Regions from separate parts of the Aeribacillus sp. FSL K6-1305 genome, predicted to be linked through region 2. Evidence: a T-box and tRNA genes for the amino acid it is inferred to sense, from the RefSeq annotation. Region 2 holds a T-box; the other holds one or more tRNA genes.

Region 1 (9,630 bases), on a different contig from region 2:
ATGTTAAAAAAATTTATATTACAGACGAGCCGGCGTGATGAAATGATTGACATTACAATGTCAATTCAACAGTTTGTACATGAATCAGCCGTTTCAGAAGGGATAGTTGTGGTATACTGTCCGCACACGACAGCAGGCATTACGATCAATGAAAATGCTGATCCTGACGTAAAGCGGGATATGATTCGCCGTTTCGATGAGCTGTACCCATGGGAGAATCCGCTTGACCGGCATTTTGAAGGGAATACTGCTGCTCATATGAAAGCAAGTACTGTCGGAGCATCCCAGCACGTTATCATCTTGGAAGGAAATTTGCTGCTTGGGACATGGCAAGGCATTTATTTTTGCGAGTTTGACGGACCTAGAAAACGGACATATTATGCAAAAATTTTAAAAGGATAGGTTTTAGTTAAAATGTATAAAAAGTTTGCCCGATTCTAGCCGAAATTCGTTTATTTTTATTTTCACGAATATAGTTTTGATAAGTTGATAGGTACTTGTAATTCGGTCTTGTAACTTGATCTTTTAAATAAGCCGATTCAACCGCTTGTCTTTTTCGATATCGATTTAACGTTTCGATGACGCCTTTTGCATCACGAATTCCGATTCCGTGACCGTAATACAGATTATTGCCGAGATGAATCGCATTTACCCCCCGCCACTGTGGTGTTTCCGGGTTAAAATCCGGGTTGTTGAAATAAACGCAGTCTCCTGGGACAAAATCAGTCGTAACGGTCGTTCGGACTCCGAGGTCTTTGTCGTAATGCCAGTCATATAAAACAAGATCTGCAAATAAATAATTAAAAGCTTTTTCTCCTATTGAATCAAGAGCAGCTTTATAGAACACAATGACTATAGCTGTTGCACATTCAAATGCATATTTATTTCCATTTATAAAAATGTCCTCTATTCCTTTTGCCGGAGTCACATCTTTTTTTAACAAAAACGCCCCTTTACTGCTCAGCTGCCAGAAGCGATCATGACAGTATGAATTTTCAAATGTCGCAAATTGCGCTTTGCTTTTTAAAAGGTCGAGCGAAGCTTCGATCGTTTTTCTCCTGAATAAAATTTCAAACTTTAATTCATTTAAGGATTCATAGCGATAAACTTTGTGGCTGTTTGCCATCCAATCAATAATTTCCCGATCTTTTGCATCTGAAAAAAATTCTTTTAATTCATTAGCTGTAATAGGCCTATTTTGAATTGAAATCATTTATCGTTCCCCCCTCTGTAGCCATCGTATGATTTTGATAAGTAATTGGTCCATGTAAATTCTGATATATCGTTGAAAAGAGCGTTACCGCATCAACTTTTTTACAGGAGAAAAACCTCTTATGAAATTTCGTCATTTGTATAAATTTATACTTGTATTGGAAAAATCATCACGCTATAATATTGTCTGTGACAAATGAAAAACGGGGCATTAGCTCAGTTGGGAGAGCGTCGTGCTGGCAGCGCGAAGGTCAGGGGTTCGAGCCCCCTATGCTCCATTTAAAAAACCCTTGTTGACCAAGGGTTTTATTATTTCTTCATAAAAAATGAGTTTTTTGTGATAATATTCGTCTTCAATGAAAAGAAGGGGCTGTCCAGAAAGTCAGATCCCCATTGAAAACAAAAAATCATAAACACCGATATATCAACGTTTCTAAAACATTAATGGGGGCGTCAATAAGCCGTAAAAACGAATTATTAGACACCCCCGTAAAGATTGTATAAATCTACTGATTGAATTTATAAATATATTTTGTGATAAAAAAAGTTTGTAAAAAATGCAAATATAAATCCGAGTGGAAACGAAAAAATGACGGACCAACCGTTCACTTTTCCGTTTTCTTCGCTTATTCTTATAGCTTCTTTATATCCATATGCAAAATGGAAAATGGATAAAAAATAAGCAATAATTAAGAAAGCCAGATCCATTTTTATCCCTCCCGCTTTTGTCTCTCTAAATTTTATATATTCATGCTTGTCCATTTTTAATACAAAAAAATAAATGCTATGGCTGCATCAGCATTCTGCTTTTATTTGTACTTGGCTGCATCGCGTCTTTTTTTAAGTTGAGGAAACTATTGTCTCGATCGATAAATTGCTTCACAGTGTCATGTTTCAATCCGGTGAAATCGTGTTTATGAAAACGGTGATGCTGACAAATGCTTGACATCGATTTTCCTTTGGCTCGTTAGATAGAAATTTTAGCGGATCACAAACAGTAAGAGGTGCTTAACAATGCGTTTGTTTGTGGTAAAATATGTTCTAACAGATAATTATTTGAATGAGTATGCTTTCGTCTACTAAATCAATTTTTGTCTAACGACTATCAAAAATAAATCTTTTTTTATAAAAATTTATATTGCAATTAGTGGTTAATGGTGATAGAATATCAAATGTCGTTAAGATCAATGAGACATTAGTCATGAATAAAAAATTACTTTTAAAAAAAACTCTTGACATTTTGCTCTGAATAGTTGTATATTGAAAAAGTCGCTGTAAAAATACAGCGGAAAATGATCTTTGAAAACTGAACAAAACGAAAAGCGTGCCTGTTGATTCTGACAAGAGCATTTGGTGACAAACTTTTTTTGGAGAGTTTGATCCTGGCTCAGGACGAACGCTGGCGGCGTGCCTAATACATGCAAGTCGAGCGGACCGAAGGGAGCTTGCTCCTTTAGGTTAGCGGCGGACGGGTGAGTAACACGTGGGCAACCTGCCCTGCAGACTGGGATAACTTCGGGAAACCGGAGCTAATACCGGATAACACCGAAAACCGCATGGTTTTCGGTTGAAAGGCGGCTTTTAGCTGTCACTGCAGGATGGGCCCGCGGCGCATTAGCTAGTTGGTGAGGTAACGGCTCACCAAGGCGACGATGCGTAGCCGACCTGAGAGGGTGACCGGCCACACTGGGACTGAGACACGGCCCAGACTCCTACGGGAGGCAGCAGTAGGGAATCTTCCGCAATGGACGAAAGTCTGACGGAGCAACGCCGCGTGAGCGAAGAAGGTCTTCGGATCGTAAAGCTCTGTTGTCAGGGAAGAACAAGTACCGTTCGAACAGGGCGGTACCTTGACGGTACCTGACGAGGAAGCCACGGCTAACTACGTGCCAGCAGCCGCGGTAATACGTAGGTGGCAAGCGTTGTCCGGAATTATTGGGCGTAAAGCGCGCGCAGGCGGTTCCTTAAGTCTGATGTGAAATCTCGCGGCTCAACCGCGAGCGGCCATTGGAAACTGGGGAACTTGAGTGCAGGAGAGGGGAGCGGAATTCCACGTGTAGCGGTGAAATGCGTAGAGATGTGGAGGAACACCAGTGGCGAAGGCGGCTCTCTGGCCTGTAACTGACGCTGAGGCGCGAAAGCGTGGGGAGCGAACAGGATTAGATACCCTGGTAGTCCACGCCGTAAACGATGAGTGCTAAGTGTTAGAGGGTATCCACCCTTTAGTGCTGCAGCAAACGCATTAAGCACTCCGCCTGGGGAGTACGGCCGCAAGGCTGAAACTCAAAGGAATTGACGGGGACCCGCACAAGCGGTGGAGCATGTGGTTTAATTCGAAGCAACGCGAAGAACCTTACCAGGTCTTGACATCCCCTGACAACCCTAGAGATAGGGCGTTCCCCTTTCGGGGACAGGGTGACAGGTGGTGCATGGTTGTCGTCAGCTCGTGTCGTGAGATGTTGGGTTAAGTCCCGCAACGAGCGCAACCCTTGACCTTAGTTGCCAGCATTCAGTTGGGCACTCTAAGGTGACTGCCGGCTAAAAGTCGGAGGAAGGTGGGGATGACGTCAAATCATCATGCCCCTTATGACCTGGGCTACACACGTGCTACAATGGGTGGTACAAAGGGCAGCGAAACCGCGAGGTGGAGCGAATCCCAAAAAACCACTCTCAGTTCGGATTGCAGGCTGCAACTCGCCTGCATGAAGCCGGAATCGCTAGTAATCGCGGATCAGCATGCCGCGGTGAATACGTTCCCGGGTCTTGTACACACCGCCCGTCACACCACGAGAGTTTGTAACACCCGAAGTCGGTGGGGTAACCCTTACGGGAGCCAGCCGCCGAAGGTGGGACAAATGATTGGGGTGAAGTCGTAACAAGGTAGCCGTATCGGAAGGTGCGGCTGGATCACCTCCTTTCTAAGGATATATACATTGAAATAGGGTGCGCTTTTCCGTTTTGTTTAGTTTTGAAGGATCATATCCTTCTTGATTGTTCTTTGAAAACTGGATAACGGAAAGACATTCACGAATAGATCGCTCATGTTAGGAAGAAACGGTTAAGTTAGAAAGGGCGCACGGTGGATGCCTTGGCACTAGGAGCCGATGAAGGACGGGACAAACACCGAAATGCTTCGGGGAGCTGTAAGTAAGCGTCGATCCGGAGATGTCCGAATGGGGGAACCCACTGTCCGTAATGGGGCAGTATCCATACCTGAATCCATAGGGTATGGAGGGCAACCCGGGGAACTGAAACATCTAAGTACCCGGAGGAAGAGAAAGCAACAGCGATTCCCTGAGTAGCGGCGAGCGAAACGGGAACAGCCCAAACCAAGAGGCGTGCCTCTTGGGGTTGTAGGACACTCGATTAAGGAGTGACAAAGGAACGGGGTAGACGAAGAGGTCTGGAAAGGCCCGTCAGAGAAGGTAACAACCCTGTAGTCGAAACTCCGTTCCCTCCCGAGTGGATCCTGAGTACGGCGGGACACGTGAAATCCCGTCGGAAGCAGGGAGGACCATCTCCCAAGGCTAAATACTCCCTAGTGACCGATAGTGAACCAGTACCGTGAGGGAAAGGTGAAAAGCACCCCGGGAGGGGAGTGAAAGAGAACCTGAAACCGTGTGCCTACAAGTAGTCAGAGCCCATTAACGGGTGATGGCGTGCCTTTTGTAGAATGAACCGGCGAGTTGCGATTTCGTGCAAGGTTAAGCCGAAAGGCGGAGCCGCAGCGAAAGCGAGTCTGAAGAGGGCGAAATAGTACGAGGTCGCAGACCCGAAACCAGGTGATCTACCCATGTCCAGGGTGAAGGCAAGGTAACACTTGCTGGAGGCCCGAACCCACGCACGTTGAAAAGTGCGGGGATGAGGTGTGGGTAGGGGTGAAATGCCAATCGAACTTGGAGATAGCTGGTTCTCTCCGAAATAGCTTTAGGGCTAGCCTCAAGGGAAGAGTCTTGGAGGTAGAGCACTGATTGGACGAGGGGCCCCCATCGGGTTACCGAATTCAGTCAAACTCCGAATGCCAATGACTTATCCTTGGGAGTCAGACTGCGAGTGATAAGATCCGTGGTCAAAAGGGAAACAGCCCAGACCGCCAGCTAAGGTCCCAAAGTATACGTTAAGTGGAAAAGGATGTGGAGCTGCTTAGACAACCAGGATGTTGGCTTAGAAGCAGCCACCATTTAAAGAGTGCGTAATAGCTCACTGGTCGAGTGGCTCTGCGCCGAAAATGTACCGGGGCTAAACGTATCACCGAAGCTGCGGGTTGACACCGTTGGTGTCAGCGGTAGGAGAGCGTTCTAAGGGCATCGAAGCCGGACCGGAAGGACCGGTGGAGCGCTTAGAAGTGAGAATGCCGGTATGAGTAGCGAAAGAGGGGTGAGAATCCCCTCCGCCGAAAGCCTAAGGTTTCCTGAGGAAGGCTCGTCCGCTCAGGGTTAGTCGGGACCTAAGCCGAGGCCGAAAGGCGTAGGTGATGGACAACAGGTTGATATTCCTGTACCACCTCCTCACCGTTTGAGCAATGGGGGGACGCAGGAGGATAGGGCAAGCGCGCGGCTGGATGTGCGCGTCCAAGCAGTTAGGCTGGCAAGCAGGCAAATCCGCTTGCCGTGTGCTTGAGCTGTGATGGCGAGGGAAAGGAAGTACCGAAGTTCCCGATTCCACACTGCCAAGAAAAGCCTCTAGCGAGGTGAGAGGTGCCCGTACCGCAAACCGACACAGGTAGGCGAGGAGAGAATCCTAAGGTGAGCGAGAGAACTCTCGTTAAGGAACTCGGCAAAATGACCCCGTAACTTCGGGAGAAGGGGTGCTCATCAAGGTGATAAGCCATGATGAGCCGCAGTGAAAAGGCCCAGGCGACTGTTTAGCAAAAACACAGGTCTCTGCGAAACCGTAAGGTGAAGTATAGGGGCTGACGCCTGCCCGGTGCTGGAAGGTTAAGGGGAGCGCTTAGCGAAAAGCGAAGGTGCGAACCGAAGCCCCAGTAAACGGCGGCCGTAACTATAACGGTCCTAAGGTAGCGAAATTCCTTGTCGGGTAAGTTCCGACCCGCACGAAAGGCGTAACGATCTGGGCACTGTCTCAACGAGAGACTCGGTGAAATTATAGTACCTGTGAAGATGCAGGTTACCCGCGACAGGACGGAAAGACCCCGTGGAGCTTTACTGCAGCCTGATATTGAATGTGGGTACAGCTTGTACAGGATAGGTAGGAGCCAGAGACGCGTGAGCGCCAGCTTGCGCTGAGGCGACGGTGGGATACTACCCTGGCTGTACTGACATTCTAACCCGCGCCCCTGATCGGGGCGGGAGACAGTGTCAGGTGGGCAGTTTGACTGGGGCGGTCGCCTCCTAAAAGGTAACGGAGGCGCCCAAAGGTTCCCTCAGAATGGTTGGAAATCATTCGGAGAGTGCAAAGGCAGAAGGGAGCTTGACTGCGAGACCTACAAGTCGAGCAGGGACGAAAGTCGGGCTTAGTGATCCGGTGGTTCCGCATGGAAGGGCCATCGCTCAACGGATAAAAGCTACCCCGGGGATAACAGGCTGATCTCCCCCAAGAGTCCACATCGACGGGGAGGTTTGGCACCTCGATGTCGGCTCATCGCATCCTGGGGCTGTAGTCGGTCCCAAGGGTTGGGCTGTTCGCCCATTAAAGCGGTACGCGAGCTGGGTTCAGAACGTCGTGAGACAGTTCGGTCCCTATCCGTCGCGGGCGCAGGAAATTTGAGAGGAGCTGTCCTTAGTACGAGAGGACCGGGATGGACGCACCGCTGGTGTACCAGTTGTCCCGCCAGGGGCACCGCTGGGTAGCTATGTGCGGAAGGGATAAGCGCTGAAAGCATCTAAGCGTGAAGCCCCCCTCAAGATGAGATTTCCCATCGCGAAAAGCGAGTAAGATCCCTTGAAGATGACGAGGTAGATAGGTCCGAGGTGGAAGCGTGGTGACACGTGGAGCTGACGGATACTAATCGATCGAGGACTTAACCAAGTAAGAGCATCTATTCGTGAAGGAACCGTTATCTAGTTTTGAAAGAATTATGGACTTTTATTTACTTTGCATATGTCCTCTGGTGATTTTTGAATTGGAGGATTAGCTCAGCTGGGAGAGCACTTGCCTTACAAGCAAGGGGTCGGCGGTTCGATCCCGTCATCCTCCACCATACAGTATATCGATTCAGCTCAATTGGCAAAGCACGGTCGAGATATCGTCTTTCATGCTGCTTCATCGTACCAATTGAACTTTTCCTTGGACAAGATTTCTAAGATTGGAACGACGATCAAACGACGATCAAATGAAGCAAGACTGATTATTGATTGTTGTATTCATCATGCCGGTGTAGCTCAATTGGCAGAGCAACTGAATCGTAATCAGTAGGTTGGGGGTTCGATTCCTCTCGCCGGCATCATTAAAGGTGTTGCATATTGAGCAGGAGCTTTTAGATTAGTCGTCAGAGCAACGAGCAATGCTTCGACGAACAATCAGAGAGTTGTCCCGACGCATCCAACATCCTCGAAAAGACTGGCAGAGGAAGGGACATCTGACAAATGAAAAATGGATTAGGAGAAAAAATTTTTTATGAGCCATTAGCTCAGTCGGTAGAGCATCTGACTTTTAATCAGAGGGTCGGAGGTTCGAATCCTCCATGGCTCACCATTTTGACGCGGGTGTGGCGGAATTGGCAGACGCACTAGACTTAGGATCTAGCGCCTTACGGCGTGGGGGTTCAAGTCCCTCCACCCGCATAATACGCGGAAGTAGTTCAGTGGTAGAACACCACCTTGCCAAGGTGGGGGTCGCGGGTTCGAATCCCGTCTTCCGCTTTTCTCTGCCGGGGTGGCGGAATTGGCAGACGCACAGGACTTAAAATCCTGCGGTAGGTGACTACCGTACCGGTTCAAGTCCGGTCCTCGGCACCATATTTGCGCCCGTAGCTCAATTGGATAGAGCGTTTGACTACGGATCAAAAGGTTAGGGGTTCGACTCCTCTCGGGCGCGCCATATCGGGAAGTAGCTCAGCTTGGTAGAGCACATGGTTTGGGACCATGGGGTCGCAGGTTCGAATCCTGTCTTCCCGATCAGGGAATTTAAAGGGGCCTTAGCTCAGCTGGGAGAGCGCCTGCTTTGCACGCAGGAGGTCAGCGGTTCGATCCCGCTAGGCTCCATATTTAATTTGGCGGTGTAGCTCAGCTGGCTAGAGCGTACGGTTCATACCCGTGAGGTCGGGGGTTCGATCCCCTCCACCGCCATTTTTCGGACCTTTAGCTCAGCTGGTCAGAGCAGACGGCTCATAACCGTCCGGTCGCAGGTTCGAATCCTGCAAGGTCCACCATCTTTATTATATGGAGGAGTACCCAAGTCTGGCTGAAGGGGTCGGTCTTGAAAACCGAGAGGCGGGTCAAACCGCGCGGGGGTTCGAATCCCTCCTCCTCCGTCATTATTATCGCGGGGTGGAGCAGTCCGGTAGCTCGTCGGGCTCATAACCCGAAGGTCGCAGGTTCAAATCCTGCCCCCGCAACCAATGGTCCCGTAGTGTAGCGGTTAACATGCCTGCCTGTCACGCAGGAGATCGCGGGTTCGATTCCCGTCGGGACCGCCATTAATTATTGATTCAACAGCTGTAGGAGGAATTTTTCAAGTACAGCAGGTTGTGTCAATGAATTCTTTCTTTAATGATGGATTGTACATAACTTTTTATCGGAGTTTTACGGCTCGGTAGCTCAGTCGGTAGAGCAAAGGACTGAAAATCCTTGTGTCGGCGGTTCGATTCCGTCCCGAGCCATTGTTTTATTAATTGCGGCGACTGTGGCGAAGTGGTTAACGCACCAGATTGTGGCTCTGGCATTCGTGGGTTCGATTCCCATCAGTCGCCCCATTTGCCTATAGTAGAGATAGATAATATGGCATTGAAAATAAGTATTTATTTCTATTATCAGCTTATTATGCGGGTGTAGTTTAGTGGTAAAACCTCAGCCACGAGCGACACTTCAATGAATAATCTGCGAGTTACCTCGACGCATTTACATCCTCGAACAATGCTGGAAGAGGAAGAGGCATGGAAAATGCGTGTTTATCATTTAAATAGAAAAATAAATATTTTCGTGCGGGTGTAGTTTAGTGGTAAAACCTCAGCCACGAGCGACACTTCAATGAATAATCTGCGAGTTGCCTCGACGCATTTACATCCTCGAACAGTGCTGGAAGAGGAAGAGGCATGGAAAATGCGTGTTTATCATTTAAATAGAAAAATAAATATTTTCGCGCGGGTGTAGTTTAGTGGTAAAACCTCAGCCTTCCAAGCTGATGTCGTGGGTTCGATTCCCATCACCCGCTTAATATGGGCTTGTAGCTCAGCTGGTTAGAGCGCACGCCTGATAAGCGTGAGGTCGGTGGTTCAAGTCCACTCAGGCCCATTGCTAT
Region 2 (9,833 bases):
TCGACTGAAGTATCCAGCAGGTTAATTTCAGAACTGTTATTGATCCATATCACGATGGCGATACTATCATACGGAGCGTTTTCGCTTTCATTTGTTTTTTCCATTCTTTATTTGATACAGCACAACTTATTAAAAAAGAAAAAATGGGGGAAAAGGCTTCATCGCATTCAAGATTTGGCAAAACTGGATTATATGACATATGTTTTAAATATGATCGGTGTACCTATATTGCTATTAGCTCTCATTTTAGGAATGATATGGGCTTATTTAAAGGTGCCAAATTTGAACTGGTATGATGCAAAAGTGATCGGTTCATTTTCTGTTTTAGGCATATACAGTTTTTATTTGTATGCCAGAGTAGTAAAAGAGTGGCAATGGAAAAGAATTGCCTTTTTAAACGTTGCCTCATTTTTAGTGCTGTTAGTTAATTTCTTTTTATTTGGAAGCTTATCGAATTTCCATTAATGCATGTGCTCAGGAGGATGTTTATGCGAAAAATTATTGTCGGGTCAAGGCGAAGTCGGTTAGCAATCGCCCAAACAAATTGGGTGATCGAGAGATTAAAAGAGCTTGGAGCCCCATTTGAATTCGAAATAAAAGAAATTGTCACAAAAGGTGATAAAATAGTTGATGTCACTCTTTCAAAAGTAGGCGGGAAAGGCCTTTTTGTAAAAGAAATTGAGCAGGCTATGCTAAACGGTGATATTGATATGGCCGTGCACAGCATGAAGGATGTGCCGTCTGTCTTGCCGAATGGCTTGACGATCGGCTGCATTCCTAAACGAGAAGATTACCGCGATGTTTTGATTTCGAAGGATTGCCAAACTTTAAGAGATTTGAAAGCTGGCGCTGTTGTTGGAACGAGCAGCTTAAGAAGGAGCGCCCAAATTTTAGCCGTCCGCCCCGATGTAACCGTCCGTTGGATTCGCGGAAATATTGATACGCGTCTAAAGAAGCTGCGGGAAGGCAACGATTATGATGCAATCATTTTAGCAGCAGCAGGTCTTAAACGAATGGGCTGGAAAGACGAATTGGAAAATGCGTACTTTTTACCGCCTGATATGTGCGTTCCGGCAGTCGGTCAGGGAGCTTTGGCGATAGAATGCCGAGAAGATGATCATGAACTGCTTGCAGCTTTAAGAAAACTAAATGACGAACGGACGGAGAAAGCCGTTTTGACAGAGCGGGCTTTTTTGCATGATATGGAAGGAAGCTGTCAAGTGCCTATTGCTGGTTTAGCTCAAGTTGATGAAAATGAAGAAATTGTGTTAACAGCACTTGTTGCATCTCCGAATGGAAAAACGGTATATAAAGAGACGAAAACTGGAAAAGATCCGAATTTACTTGGAAAGGATATGGCAGCACTTCTATCGTCTCAAGGCGCCAAAGAGCTGGTCGAACAAGTGAGAAAGGAGCTAAACCATGAATGAGTGCTGAAAAACCATTGAATGGTTTTAATGTGTTAGTGACGAGAGCGAACAGCCAGGCTGCCGAATTCTCAAAGAAAATTCAAGCGGCGGGAGGCTGTCCTATAGAAGTTCCGTTAATTGCAACAAGGAAAACAGAAACGGATTTCAATGCCCTCCCCGTTTTAAAACAGTTAACATCTAAAGACTGGATTGTTTTTACTAGTGCAAACGGCGTTCAATATTTTTCCGAACATGTAAAAGACTTGTCATTGGAATTAGAAGATCTGAAAAACGTCAACGTTGCTTGTGTCGGTGTAAAGACAAAAAAAGCTGCGGAGAAAATAGGATGGAAGGTTTCTTTATGTCCTGAAGAGTTTCGTGCCGAAAGCTTAGCGGAAGAATTAATCGATCATGTTCGGCAAGACAGCAAAATAGTAATTGCCCGCGGGAATTTGGCACGCACTTATTTACGTGAAGTATTAACAGAAAAAAAGATTTTTTTCTTTGATTTTGTTGTTTATGAAACAATACAATTGTTGGAAAATGAAAAAGAAGTGTTGCATTTGCTTGAAAATAAAACGATTGATTTTATTACGCTGACGAGTTCTTCCACAGCTTCTGCATTTATGCAAATTGTCAAAAGAAACGGGTTGGAAAACAGGATTCAGGATATTGTGTTTGTTTGCATCGGACCGATAACAAGAGATAAATTACTGTCTTATAAAATAAAGTGTACTTGCATTATGCCAGAAAAATATACAATTGATGGAATGCTGGAAAAAATGTGTGCATACGCAGAAAAAAGGGAGGAATAGATCATGCTGAATTTTGCACGGCATAGACGATTGCGGCATACAGCTAATCTGCGGGCTATGGTCAGGGAAACCCGCCTTCATAAAGAAGATTTAATATATCCGATTTTTGTTGTCGAAGGGGAAAATCAAAAAAATCCAGTGCAATCGATGCCGGGAGTTTTTCAAGTTTCATTGGACCGGTTAAATGAAGAAATTGAAGAAGTTGTCAAGCTGGGAATTAAATCAGTTATTTTATTCGGCATTCCTCATGAAAAGGATGAAGTCGGTTCAGGAGCATACCATGATCACGGCATCGTGCAGCGGGCTATCGCTCAAATTAAACAGCAGCATTCTGATCTTGTCGTTATCGCAGATACTTGTCTATGTGAATATACTGATCACGGTCATTGCGGAGTTGTGGAAAACGGGCAAATTGTAAATGATGCTTCGTTAAAATTATTAGCCAAAACAGCTGTCAGCCAGGCAAAAGCCGGGGCGGATATAATTGCTCCATCCAATATGATGGACGGATTTGTCGCAGCCATTCGGGAAGCGCTTGATGAAGAAGGCTTTGTTCATATTCCAATTATGTCATATGCGGTCAAATATGCCAGTGCTTTTTACGGTCCGTTCCGGGAAGCAGCTGAAAGCACGCCGAAATTCGGTGATCGGAAGACGTACCAGATGGATCCGGCTAACAGGCTGGAGGCATTAAGGGAAGCAGAAGCAGATGTTGAACAAGGATGCGATTTTTTAATTGTGAAACCGGCGCTTTCTTATTTAGACATTGTCCGTGATGTTAAAAATCATTTTAACCTTCCTGTCGTTGCTTATAATGTAAGCGGCGAGTACTCAATGATTAAAGCGGCAGCTGAAAATGGATGGATTGATGAAAAAGGCACTGTCCTTGAAATGCTTACAAGCATGAAAAGAGCCGGCGCGGATTTAATGATTACGTACCATGCAAAAGATGTTGCCCGTTGGTTAGATGAACAGTCTGATTATTGAAAAGGGGGCTCATTTCATGAAATATGAACGTTCGATAAAAGCATTTGAAAAAGCGAAGACGTTGATGCCCGGCGGGGTCAACAGCCCTGTGCGCGCGTTTAAATCCGTTCAAATGAATCCGATCTTTATTGAGCGCGGAAAAGGTTCTAAAGTGTATGACATTGATGGCAACGAATATATTGATTATGTTCTTTCATGGGGACCGTTAATTTTAGGACATGCCAATGACAGAGTTGTTGAAGCATTAAAGAAAATAGCGGAACAAGGAACGAGCTTTGGGGCGCCGACCTTGATTGAAAATAAGCTGGCGGAGCTCGTTGTGGAGAGGGTTCCTTCCGTTGAAATTGTGCGGATGGTGAACTCTGGTACGGAAGCGACAATGAGCGCATTGCGCCTTGCCCGCGGATATACGGGAAGAAATAAAATTTTAAAATTTGAAGGATGTTATCATGGCCATGGAGATTCGCTGCTCATTAAGGCTGGATCAGGAGTTGCCACATTAGGGCTTCCGGATAGTCCAGGGGTGCCGGAAGGAATTGCCCAGCATACGATTACTGTTCCATATAATGATTTAGAGAGCGTCCGCTTTGCTTTTGAAAAATTTGGCGAAGACATAGCTGCCGTGATCGTCGAGCCAGTAGCCGGAAATATGGGTGTTGTACCGCCTAAAGAAGGCTTTTTAGAAGGCTTGCGCGAGATCACCAAACAATACGAATCGCTTCTGATTTTTGACGAAGTGATGACCGGTTTTCGCGTTGACTATCATTGCGCCCAAGGATACTTTGGAGTGACTCCGGATTTGACATGTTTGGGGAAAGTCATTGGAGGAGGACTTCCAGTCGGGGCCTATGGCGGACGGGCGGACATCATGGAAAAAATCGCTCCTGTCGGTCCTATCTATCAAGCGGGGACACTTTCAGGAAATCCGCTTGCGATGACAGCCGGATATGAAACACTCATTCAGCTTACACCAGACACATATAAAGAATTTAAAAGAAAAGCGGATAAATTAGAGGAAGGATTGCGCAAAGCTGCTCAGAAATATGAAATCCCTCATACGATTAATAGAGCGGGATCAATGATCGGATTTTTCTTTACAAATGAAGATGTTGTCAATTACGAAAAAGCAAAAACATCAAACCTTGATTTTTTTGCAAAGTATTATCGTGTTATGGCGGATGAAGGCATTTACTTGCCGCCTTCCCAATTTGAAGGAATGTTTCTGTCAACAGAGCATTCGGATGAAGATATTGAAAAAACAATTGAAGCATGTGAAAAAGCTTTTTCGGTTTTGAGATAACGAGCTAAAAGGACTAGCTTCTGATTGAAGCTGGTCCTTTTATTTTTGTTTCCCGTGCATATTTTGCCATCCTCCTTCATACATCTTTAATGGCACGATAAATTAGATTGATTGGAGAAAGGAGGAAGTCCGCATGTCCATTGAAGAAACGTCCGTTTTACGATTTTCGGTAGAGGAATCGGTCTTGTTTCGCCATCATTTTCAACCTTCTGAACTATTGTCCATTTCACTGGAACCTGACATCTCAATTGAAGAACATGATGGATATGTAACGATAAAAGGTGCTCTAGAGCTTTCCGGAGAATACAAATTCGATGGAGAGGAGCAACAGAATGATAAACTTCTTCAAACCTCCTCCATCGCCCGTTATATACAAAATGTAGAAGCGAGAAATGACGGTGTAATGGAATTTAGACACGAGCTTCCGGTCGATATTACAATACCGAAAAAAAGAATTGCCAATTTAGAAGAGGTGTTTGTGGCGATTGAATCATTTGATTATGATTTTCCGGAAGCAAATGGTTTAAAGCTTATAGCTGATCTATCCATTTACGGAATTCGAGAAGAGCAGGCGGAAGAAACTGCTGCAAATGAAGTGGACGAGATCATAGATGCTGAAGCGGAAATCTCATCCGTTCGACAGTCTGATGTAAGGGAAGAAGATGAAACCGAATCAACGATCAAAGAAAATCGTTTCAACGATGAACCAATCAACAAAGCGGAAAATATTGAAAAAGACAATGAACAGAAAAGTCTTAATGAATATTTCGAATTCGATACAGCCGAACGCGATCAAAATGAGCAAATCGAACATGATCGTGATGCTGTTCAAAAGGATGACAATGAAGAGACATCAGACATTGTTTTTATGATGCCATTAAAGAGAGAAGAAGAAACGGAAACGGATTACGATACATTCACTGTTGAAGCGAAGAAAAATCAAGTCAGTTTGGAAGAGAAAGGCCGCATAGAAGAAGAAAAGCCAGTGATCAATAAAATTTCCAATTATGTCGAAAAAGACGATGAAGAAAAAGAATCTGTAAGGAAAAATGATAACACCTTATATTTAACAAAATTGTTTACGAAAAATGAGGAAGAAGAATTTTCTAAATTAAGAATGTACATTGTCCAGCAGGGAGACTCGCTCGAAAATATTTGCGAACGCTACAACATTACGCTTCAGCAGCTCAATCGAGTAAATCAATTTCACCATGATAAAGAGATTAGTGAAGGAGACATTTTATATATCCCGGTTCTTGAAACACAACAAACGTAATTTTTGCAAGCGGCTTGAGAGGGATCCAACCACCTCAAGCTTTTCTTTATTTTCTTTAAAGGCGTGTGGGAAGATGAGCGATGATCTGAAAACGGCCATGAGGATTTTGCAGCATTATCCAATCAAACCGATTTATTTAGAGAAAAAAACAAAAAATGTCTTGAAAATTCATTGTGAAAAAAGAACATATGCTTTAAAACGAACAACGATTAAAAAGCAAAGAAACATTCTAAAATTATATTCAATTTTTCACGACTTTCCATCTTTAGGAATCGTGCCGATTTATAGGACAACGAACGGAAATGTGTTTGTTAATGACTCAACGAAATCGTTTTATTTAATGCCTTGGATGGAAGGTTCAATCGTTGATGAAAAAAATGCCTCAATCCTTTTTTACCACTTAGCGAAACTCCATAAAAAAACAAAACAGGAAATCAACATACCTCTAGTTCAGCTCGAAAATGAGTATCAACAGATTCAGAACAAGTGGAAGAGAAATTTCAACCTGCTGGAAGCATTTATGGAACAAATCGAAAAAAAATGGTATATGTCGCCTTTTGAATTGGCGGTCTTCAGCTATTATTTTGAAACGAGGCAAGCCATCTTATTTGCTGAAGCAAAGCTTGATGAGTGGTATAACGAAATAAAGCAATCCCCTCACATGCGAATTGCACTGAACAAAGTAAATGTCTCCTTATCTCATTTTCTGTTAGATCCAAAAGGGAAAATTTATTTTATTAATATGGAAGATGCAGCATTTGCTACTCCAATTTATGACCTTTTCTTAATGTTTATGAACCTCTCCGAAGCAGAACCAACCGTTAGTGATGAAAATGTGCAATATATATCAGAGTACGAAAAAGTGCTTCCTTTAACAAAAACTGAGAGATTGCTGTTGATAAGCTATTTATCTTATCCAGCCAAATTATTAAAGCTTGTCCGGCAATATCAAAAAAAGAAAAGCGAAAAGGGAGAATTAGAATATTGCAAACAGCTGTTAAGAGCATACTGGCAAATGAAAAATACCGGGTACATTGCTTTAAAATGGAATGAAAAACTAGAAAACGATTCATTGGCATCAGAATGAATGGGGGATCTGTCAGCTTCAACCCCGTTCCATATACAACGCGGCTGCTAGAAATAGTAAAATGGCTAATAAAATAATATCAAACATAGTTGGTAAAAGGATTGTTCGAATTCCCTGAAAAATCGTTAAAGGAACGATGAACTGTTCAAGAGTAGATCGGAATTGTTTAATAAACGATTGAATATAGTATGGTTTTATTTTTTTTCTCATGCTGATCACCTTCAACTTTGTTAATTTATATTATGAAATAAAGAACATTTTGTGATTTTTGTTTAAAGGTTAAGGAAGATGGGGAAAATATTGACGAAAAAAACAATTTTTTAGTACTATTAAATATAGAAATTTATATAGTTTGTGAAAATGTGTTGAAGGGGAGTAGTACAACGAACGACTCCTTCCAGAGAGGGAAATCGCAGGCTGGAAGATTTCCTAGGAGATCCCGTTGGAAAGTCGCCCTGGAGCAGCTTCCTTGAAAGCTTTTAGTAAAGGGAGCCGGCATTAGCCGTTACCTGAAAGAAGTGCACAGACGTATCTGTGAAAAAAGGTGGTACCGCGAAAACATCTCCTTTCGTCCTTTTAGGATGGAAGGAGTTTTTATATTTTAGAATGAAAATAAGGAGGTTTTCATAAATATGTCGAATTCAGAAATCACTCTTTCCCCAAAATACGATCCGAAAACGGTTGAAGAGGATCGGTATGCATTTTGGCTCGAGGGAAAATTTTTTGAAGCAAAAGATGATGAGGGGAAAACTCCTTTCACGATCGTTATTCCTCCGCCAAACGTCACCGGTAAGCTTCACCTTGGACATGCATGGGATACAACTCTTCAAGATATTATTACCCGAATGAAGCGAATGCAAGGGTACGATGTTTTGTGGCTGCCAGGGATGGATCATGCGGGAATCGCCACACAAGCCAAGGTGGAAGCAAAACTGCGCGAAGAAGGGAAAAGTCGGTATGATCTCGGGCGGGAAAAATTTGTAGAAGAAACATGGAAATGGAAGGAAGAATATGCAGACCATATTCGCAAACAATGGGCAAAATTAGGCCTAGGTCTTGACTACACAAGAGAGAGGTTCACCCTTGATGAAGGTCTTTCAAAAGCTGTAAGAGAGGTTTTTGTATCGCTTTATAAAAAAGGTCTTATTTACCGAGGAGAGTACATTATTAACTGGGATCCGGTGACAAAAACAGCCCTTTCCGATATCGAAGTCATTTATAAAGAAGTGAAAGGGGCACTTTATCATTTAAAATATCCGCTGGCTGATGGATCCGGATATATTGAAGTCGCGACCACTCGCCCGGAAACGATGCTTGGGGATACAGCAGTGGCAGTTCATCCTGATGATGATAGGTATAAGCATTTAATCGGAAAAACAGTGAAGCTGCCAATAACAGGACGGGAAATTCCGATCGTCGCAGATGAATATGTCGATATGGAATTCGGTTCAGGAGCAGTAAAAATAACTCCTGCACACGATCCGAACGACTTTGAAATCGGAAACCGCCACAATTTAGAAAGAATATTAGTCATGAATGAAGACGGGACAATGAATGAAAAAGCGGGAAAATATGAAGGAATGGATCGCTTTGAATGCCGGAAGCAGTTGGTGAAAGACCTGCAGGAGGAAGGAATTTTATTTAAAATTGAAGAGCATATCCATTCCGTAGGCCATAGTGAACGAAGCGGAGCAGTTATCGAGCCGTATTTATCAACTCAATGGTTTGTGAAAATGAAGCCTTTGGCCGAAGCTGCTTTGAACCTTCAGAAAACAGAAGGGAAAGTTCATTTTATTCCTGAACGATTTGAAAAAACGTATTTGCATTGGCTGGAAAACATTCGCGACTGGTGTATTTCCCGTCAGTTATGGTGGGGACATCGCATTCCAGCTTGGTATCATAAGGAAACAGGCGAAGTTTATGTTGATCATGAGCCGCCTAAAGATATTGAAAATTGGGAGCAGGATCCAGATGTGTTAGATACATGGTTCAGCTCTGCTTTATGGCCGTTTTCAACAATGGGCTGGCCTGATAAAGAGGCAAAAGATTATAAACGCTATTATCCGACAGATGTCCTTGTTACCGGGTATGACATTATTTTCTTTTGGGTTTCGCGGATGATTTTCCAAGGATTGGAGTTTACTGGGAAAAGACCGTTTAAAGATGTTTTGATTCATGGACTTGTGCGCGATTCAGAAGGAAGAAAAATGAGCAAATCATTAGGCAATGGCGTCGATCCGATGGATGTTATTGACAAATACGGTGCGGACTCTTTGCGCTACTTTTTAGCTACCGGCTCAAGCCCAGGACAGGATTTAAGATTTAGCTTTGAAAAAGTAGAAGCCGTGTGGAATTTTGCCAATAAAATATGGAACGCCTCCCGCTTTGTACTGATGAATTTGAACGGTTTAACATATGAAGAAATTGATTTAAACGGAAAAAAATCAGTGGTAGATAAATGGATTCTCACACGGTTAAATGAAACGATTGAGCTTGTCACAAGACTTGCGGAAAAATATGAATTTGGCGAAGCCGGTCGGGTGCTGTACAATTTTATTTGGGATGATTTTTGCGACTGGTATATTGAAATGGCAAAAATTCCGCTGTACGGAAATGATGAGGAAGCGAAAAAGACAACTCGTTCCGTTTTGGCATATGTGTTAGATCAAACATTGCGACTCCTTCATCCTTTTATGCCGTTTATAACAGAAGAAATTTGGCAGCACCTTCCTCATCAGGGAGAATCGATTACAATTGCTTCATGGCCGGTTGTACGTCAGGAGCTTTCTGATGAAAAAGCTGCAAACGAAATGAAGCTTCTAGTTGATGTGATTCGCTCAGTCCGTAATATTCGCGCTGAAGTGAACACACCGATGAAGAAGCAGGTGGATATGATCATTCATGCTCATAGTGAAGAAGTTAAAAACCAGTTGGAGAAAAACCGCAGCTATTTAGAGAG

The links. The T-box of region 2 lies ahead of NST97_RS07640 (valine--tRNA ligase). A T-box ahead of a tRNA ligase gene usually reads a tRNA of that ligase, here a tRNA-Val.
Region 1: it has a tRNA-Val gene. The T-box ahead of NST97_RS07640 (valine--tRNA ligase) is inferred to sense a tRNA for this amino acid. The anticodon was not compared.

The regions. Positions count from the first base shown of each region.
Region 1 covers NZ_JBBOQV010000002.1:1,583,875-1,593,504, forward strand. The annotation lists gene NST97_RS17480 (secondary thiamine-phosphate synthase enzyme YjbQ) at 1-402, shown strand; gene NST97_RS17485 (protein-glutamine gamma-glutamyltransferase) at 410-1,213, opposite strand; tRNA gene NST97_RS17490 (tRNA-Ala) at 1,418-1,490, shown strand; gene NST97_RS17495 (hypothetical protein) at 1,732-1,920, opposite strand; rRNA gene NST97_RS17500 (16S ribosomal RNA) at 2,577-4,130, shown strand; rRNA gene NST97_RS17505 (23S ribosomal RNA) at 4,269-7,200, shown strand; tRNA gene NST97_RS17510 (tRNA-Val) at 7,297-7,372, shown strand; tRNA gene NST97_RS17515 (tRNA-Thr) at 7,543-7,615, shown strand; tRNA gene NST97_RS17520 (tRNA-Lys) at 7,791-7,866, shown strand; tRNA gene NST97_RS17525 (tRNA-Leu) at 7,874-7,955, shown strand; tRNA gene NST97_RS17530 (tRNA-Gly) at 7,962-8,033, shown strand; tRNA gene NST97_RS17535 (tRNA-Leu) at 8,041-8,129, shown strand; tRNA gene NST97_RS17540 (tRNA-Arg) at 8,135-8,211, shown strand; tRNA gene NST97_RS17545 (tRNA-Pro) at 8,215-8,288, shown strand; tRNA gene NST97_RS17550 (tRNA-Ala) at 8,303-8,375, shown strand; tRNA gene NST97_RS17555 (tRNA-Met) at 8,386-8,459, shown strand; tRNA gene NST97_RS17560 (tRNA-Ile) at 8,466-8,542, shown strand; tRNA gene NST97_RS17565 (tRNA-Ser) at 8,555-8,644, shown strand; tRNA gene NST97_RS17570 (tRNA-Met) at 8,655-8,731, shown strand; tRNA gene NST97_RS17575 (tRNA-Asp) at 8,734-8,809, shown strand; tRNA gene NST97_RS17580 (tRNA-Phe) at 8,920-8,992, shown strand; tRNA gene NST97_RS17585 (tRNA-His) at 9,010-9,085, shown strand; tRNA gene NST97_RS17590 (tRNA-Gly) at 9,473-9,543, shown strand; tRNA gene NST97_RS17595 (tRNA-Ile) at 9,550-9,623, shown strand.
Region 2 covers NZ_JBBOQV010000001.1:1,581,552-1,591,384, reverse strand. The annotation lists gene NST97_RS07680 (cytochrome c biogenesis protein) at 1-465, shown strand, start outside; gene hemC (hydroxymethylbilane synthase) at 489-1,430, shown strand; gene NST97_RS07670 (uroporphyrinogen-III synthase) at 1,427-2,224, shown strand; gene hemB (porphobilinogen synthase) at 2,228-3,211, shown strand; gene hemL (glutamate-1-semialdehyde 2,1-aminomutase) at 3,228-4,511, shown strand; gene spoVID (stage VI sporulation protein D) at 4,645-5,787, shown strand; gene ysxE (spore coat protein YsxE) at 5,861-6,874, shown strand; gene NST97_RS07645 (hypothetical protein) at 6,893-7,084, opposite strand; T-box leader at 7,231-7,453, shown strand; gene NST97_RS07640 (valine--tRNA ligase) at 7,507-9,833, shown strand, end outside.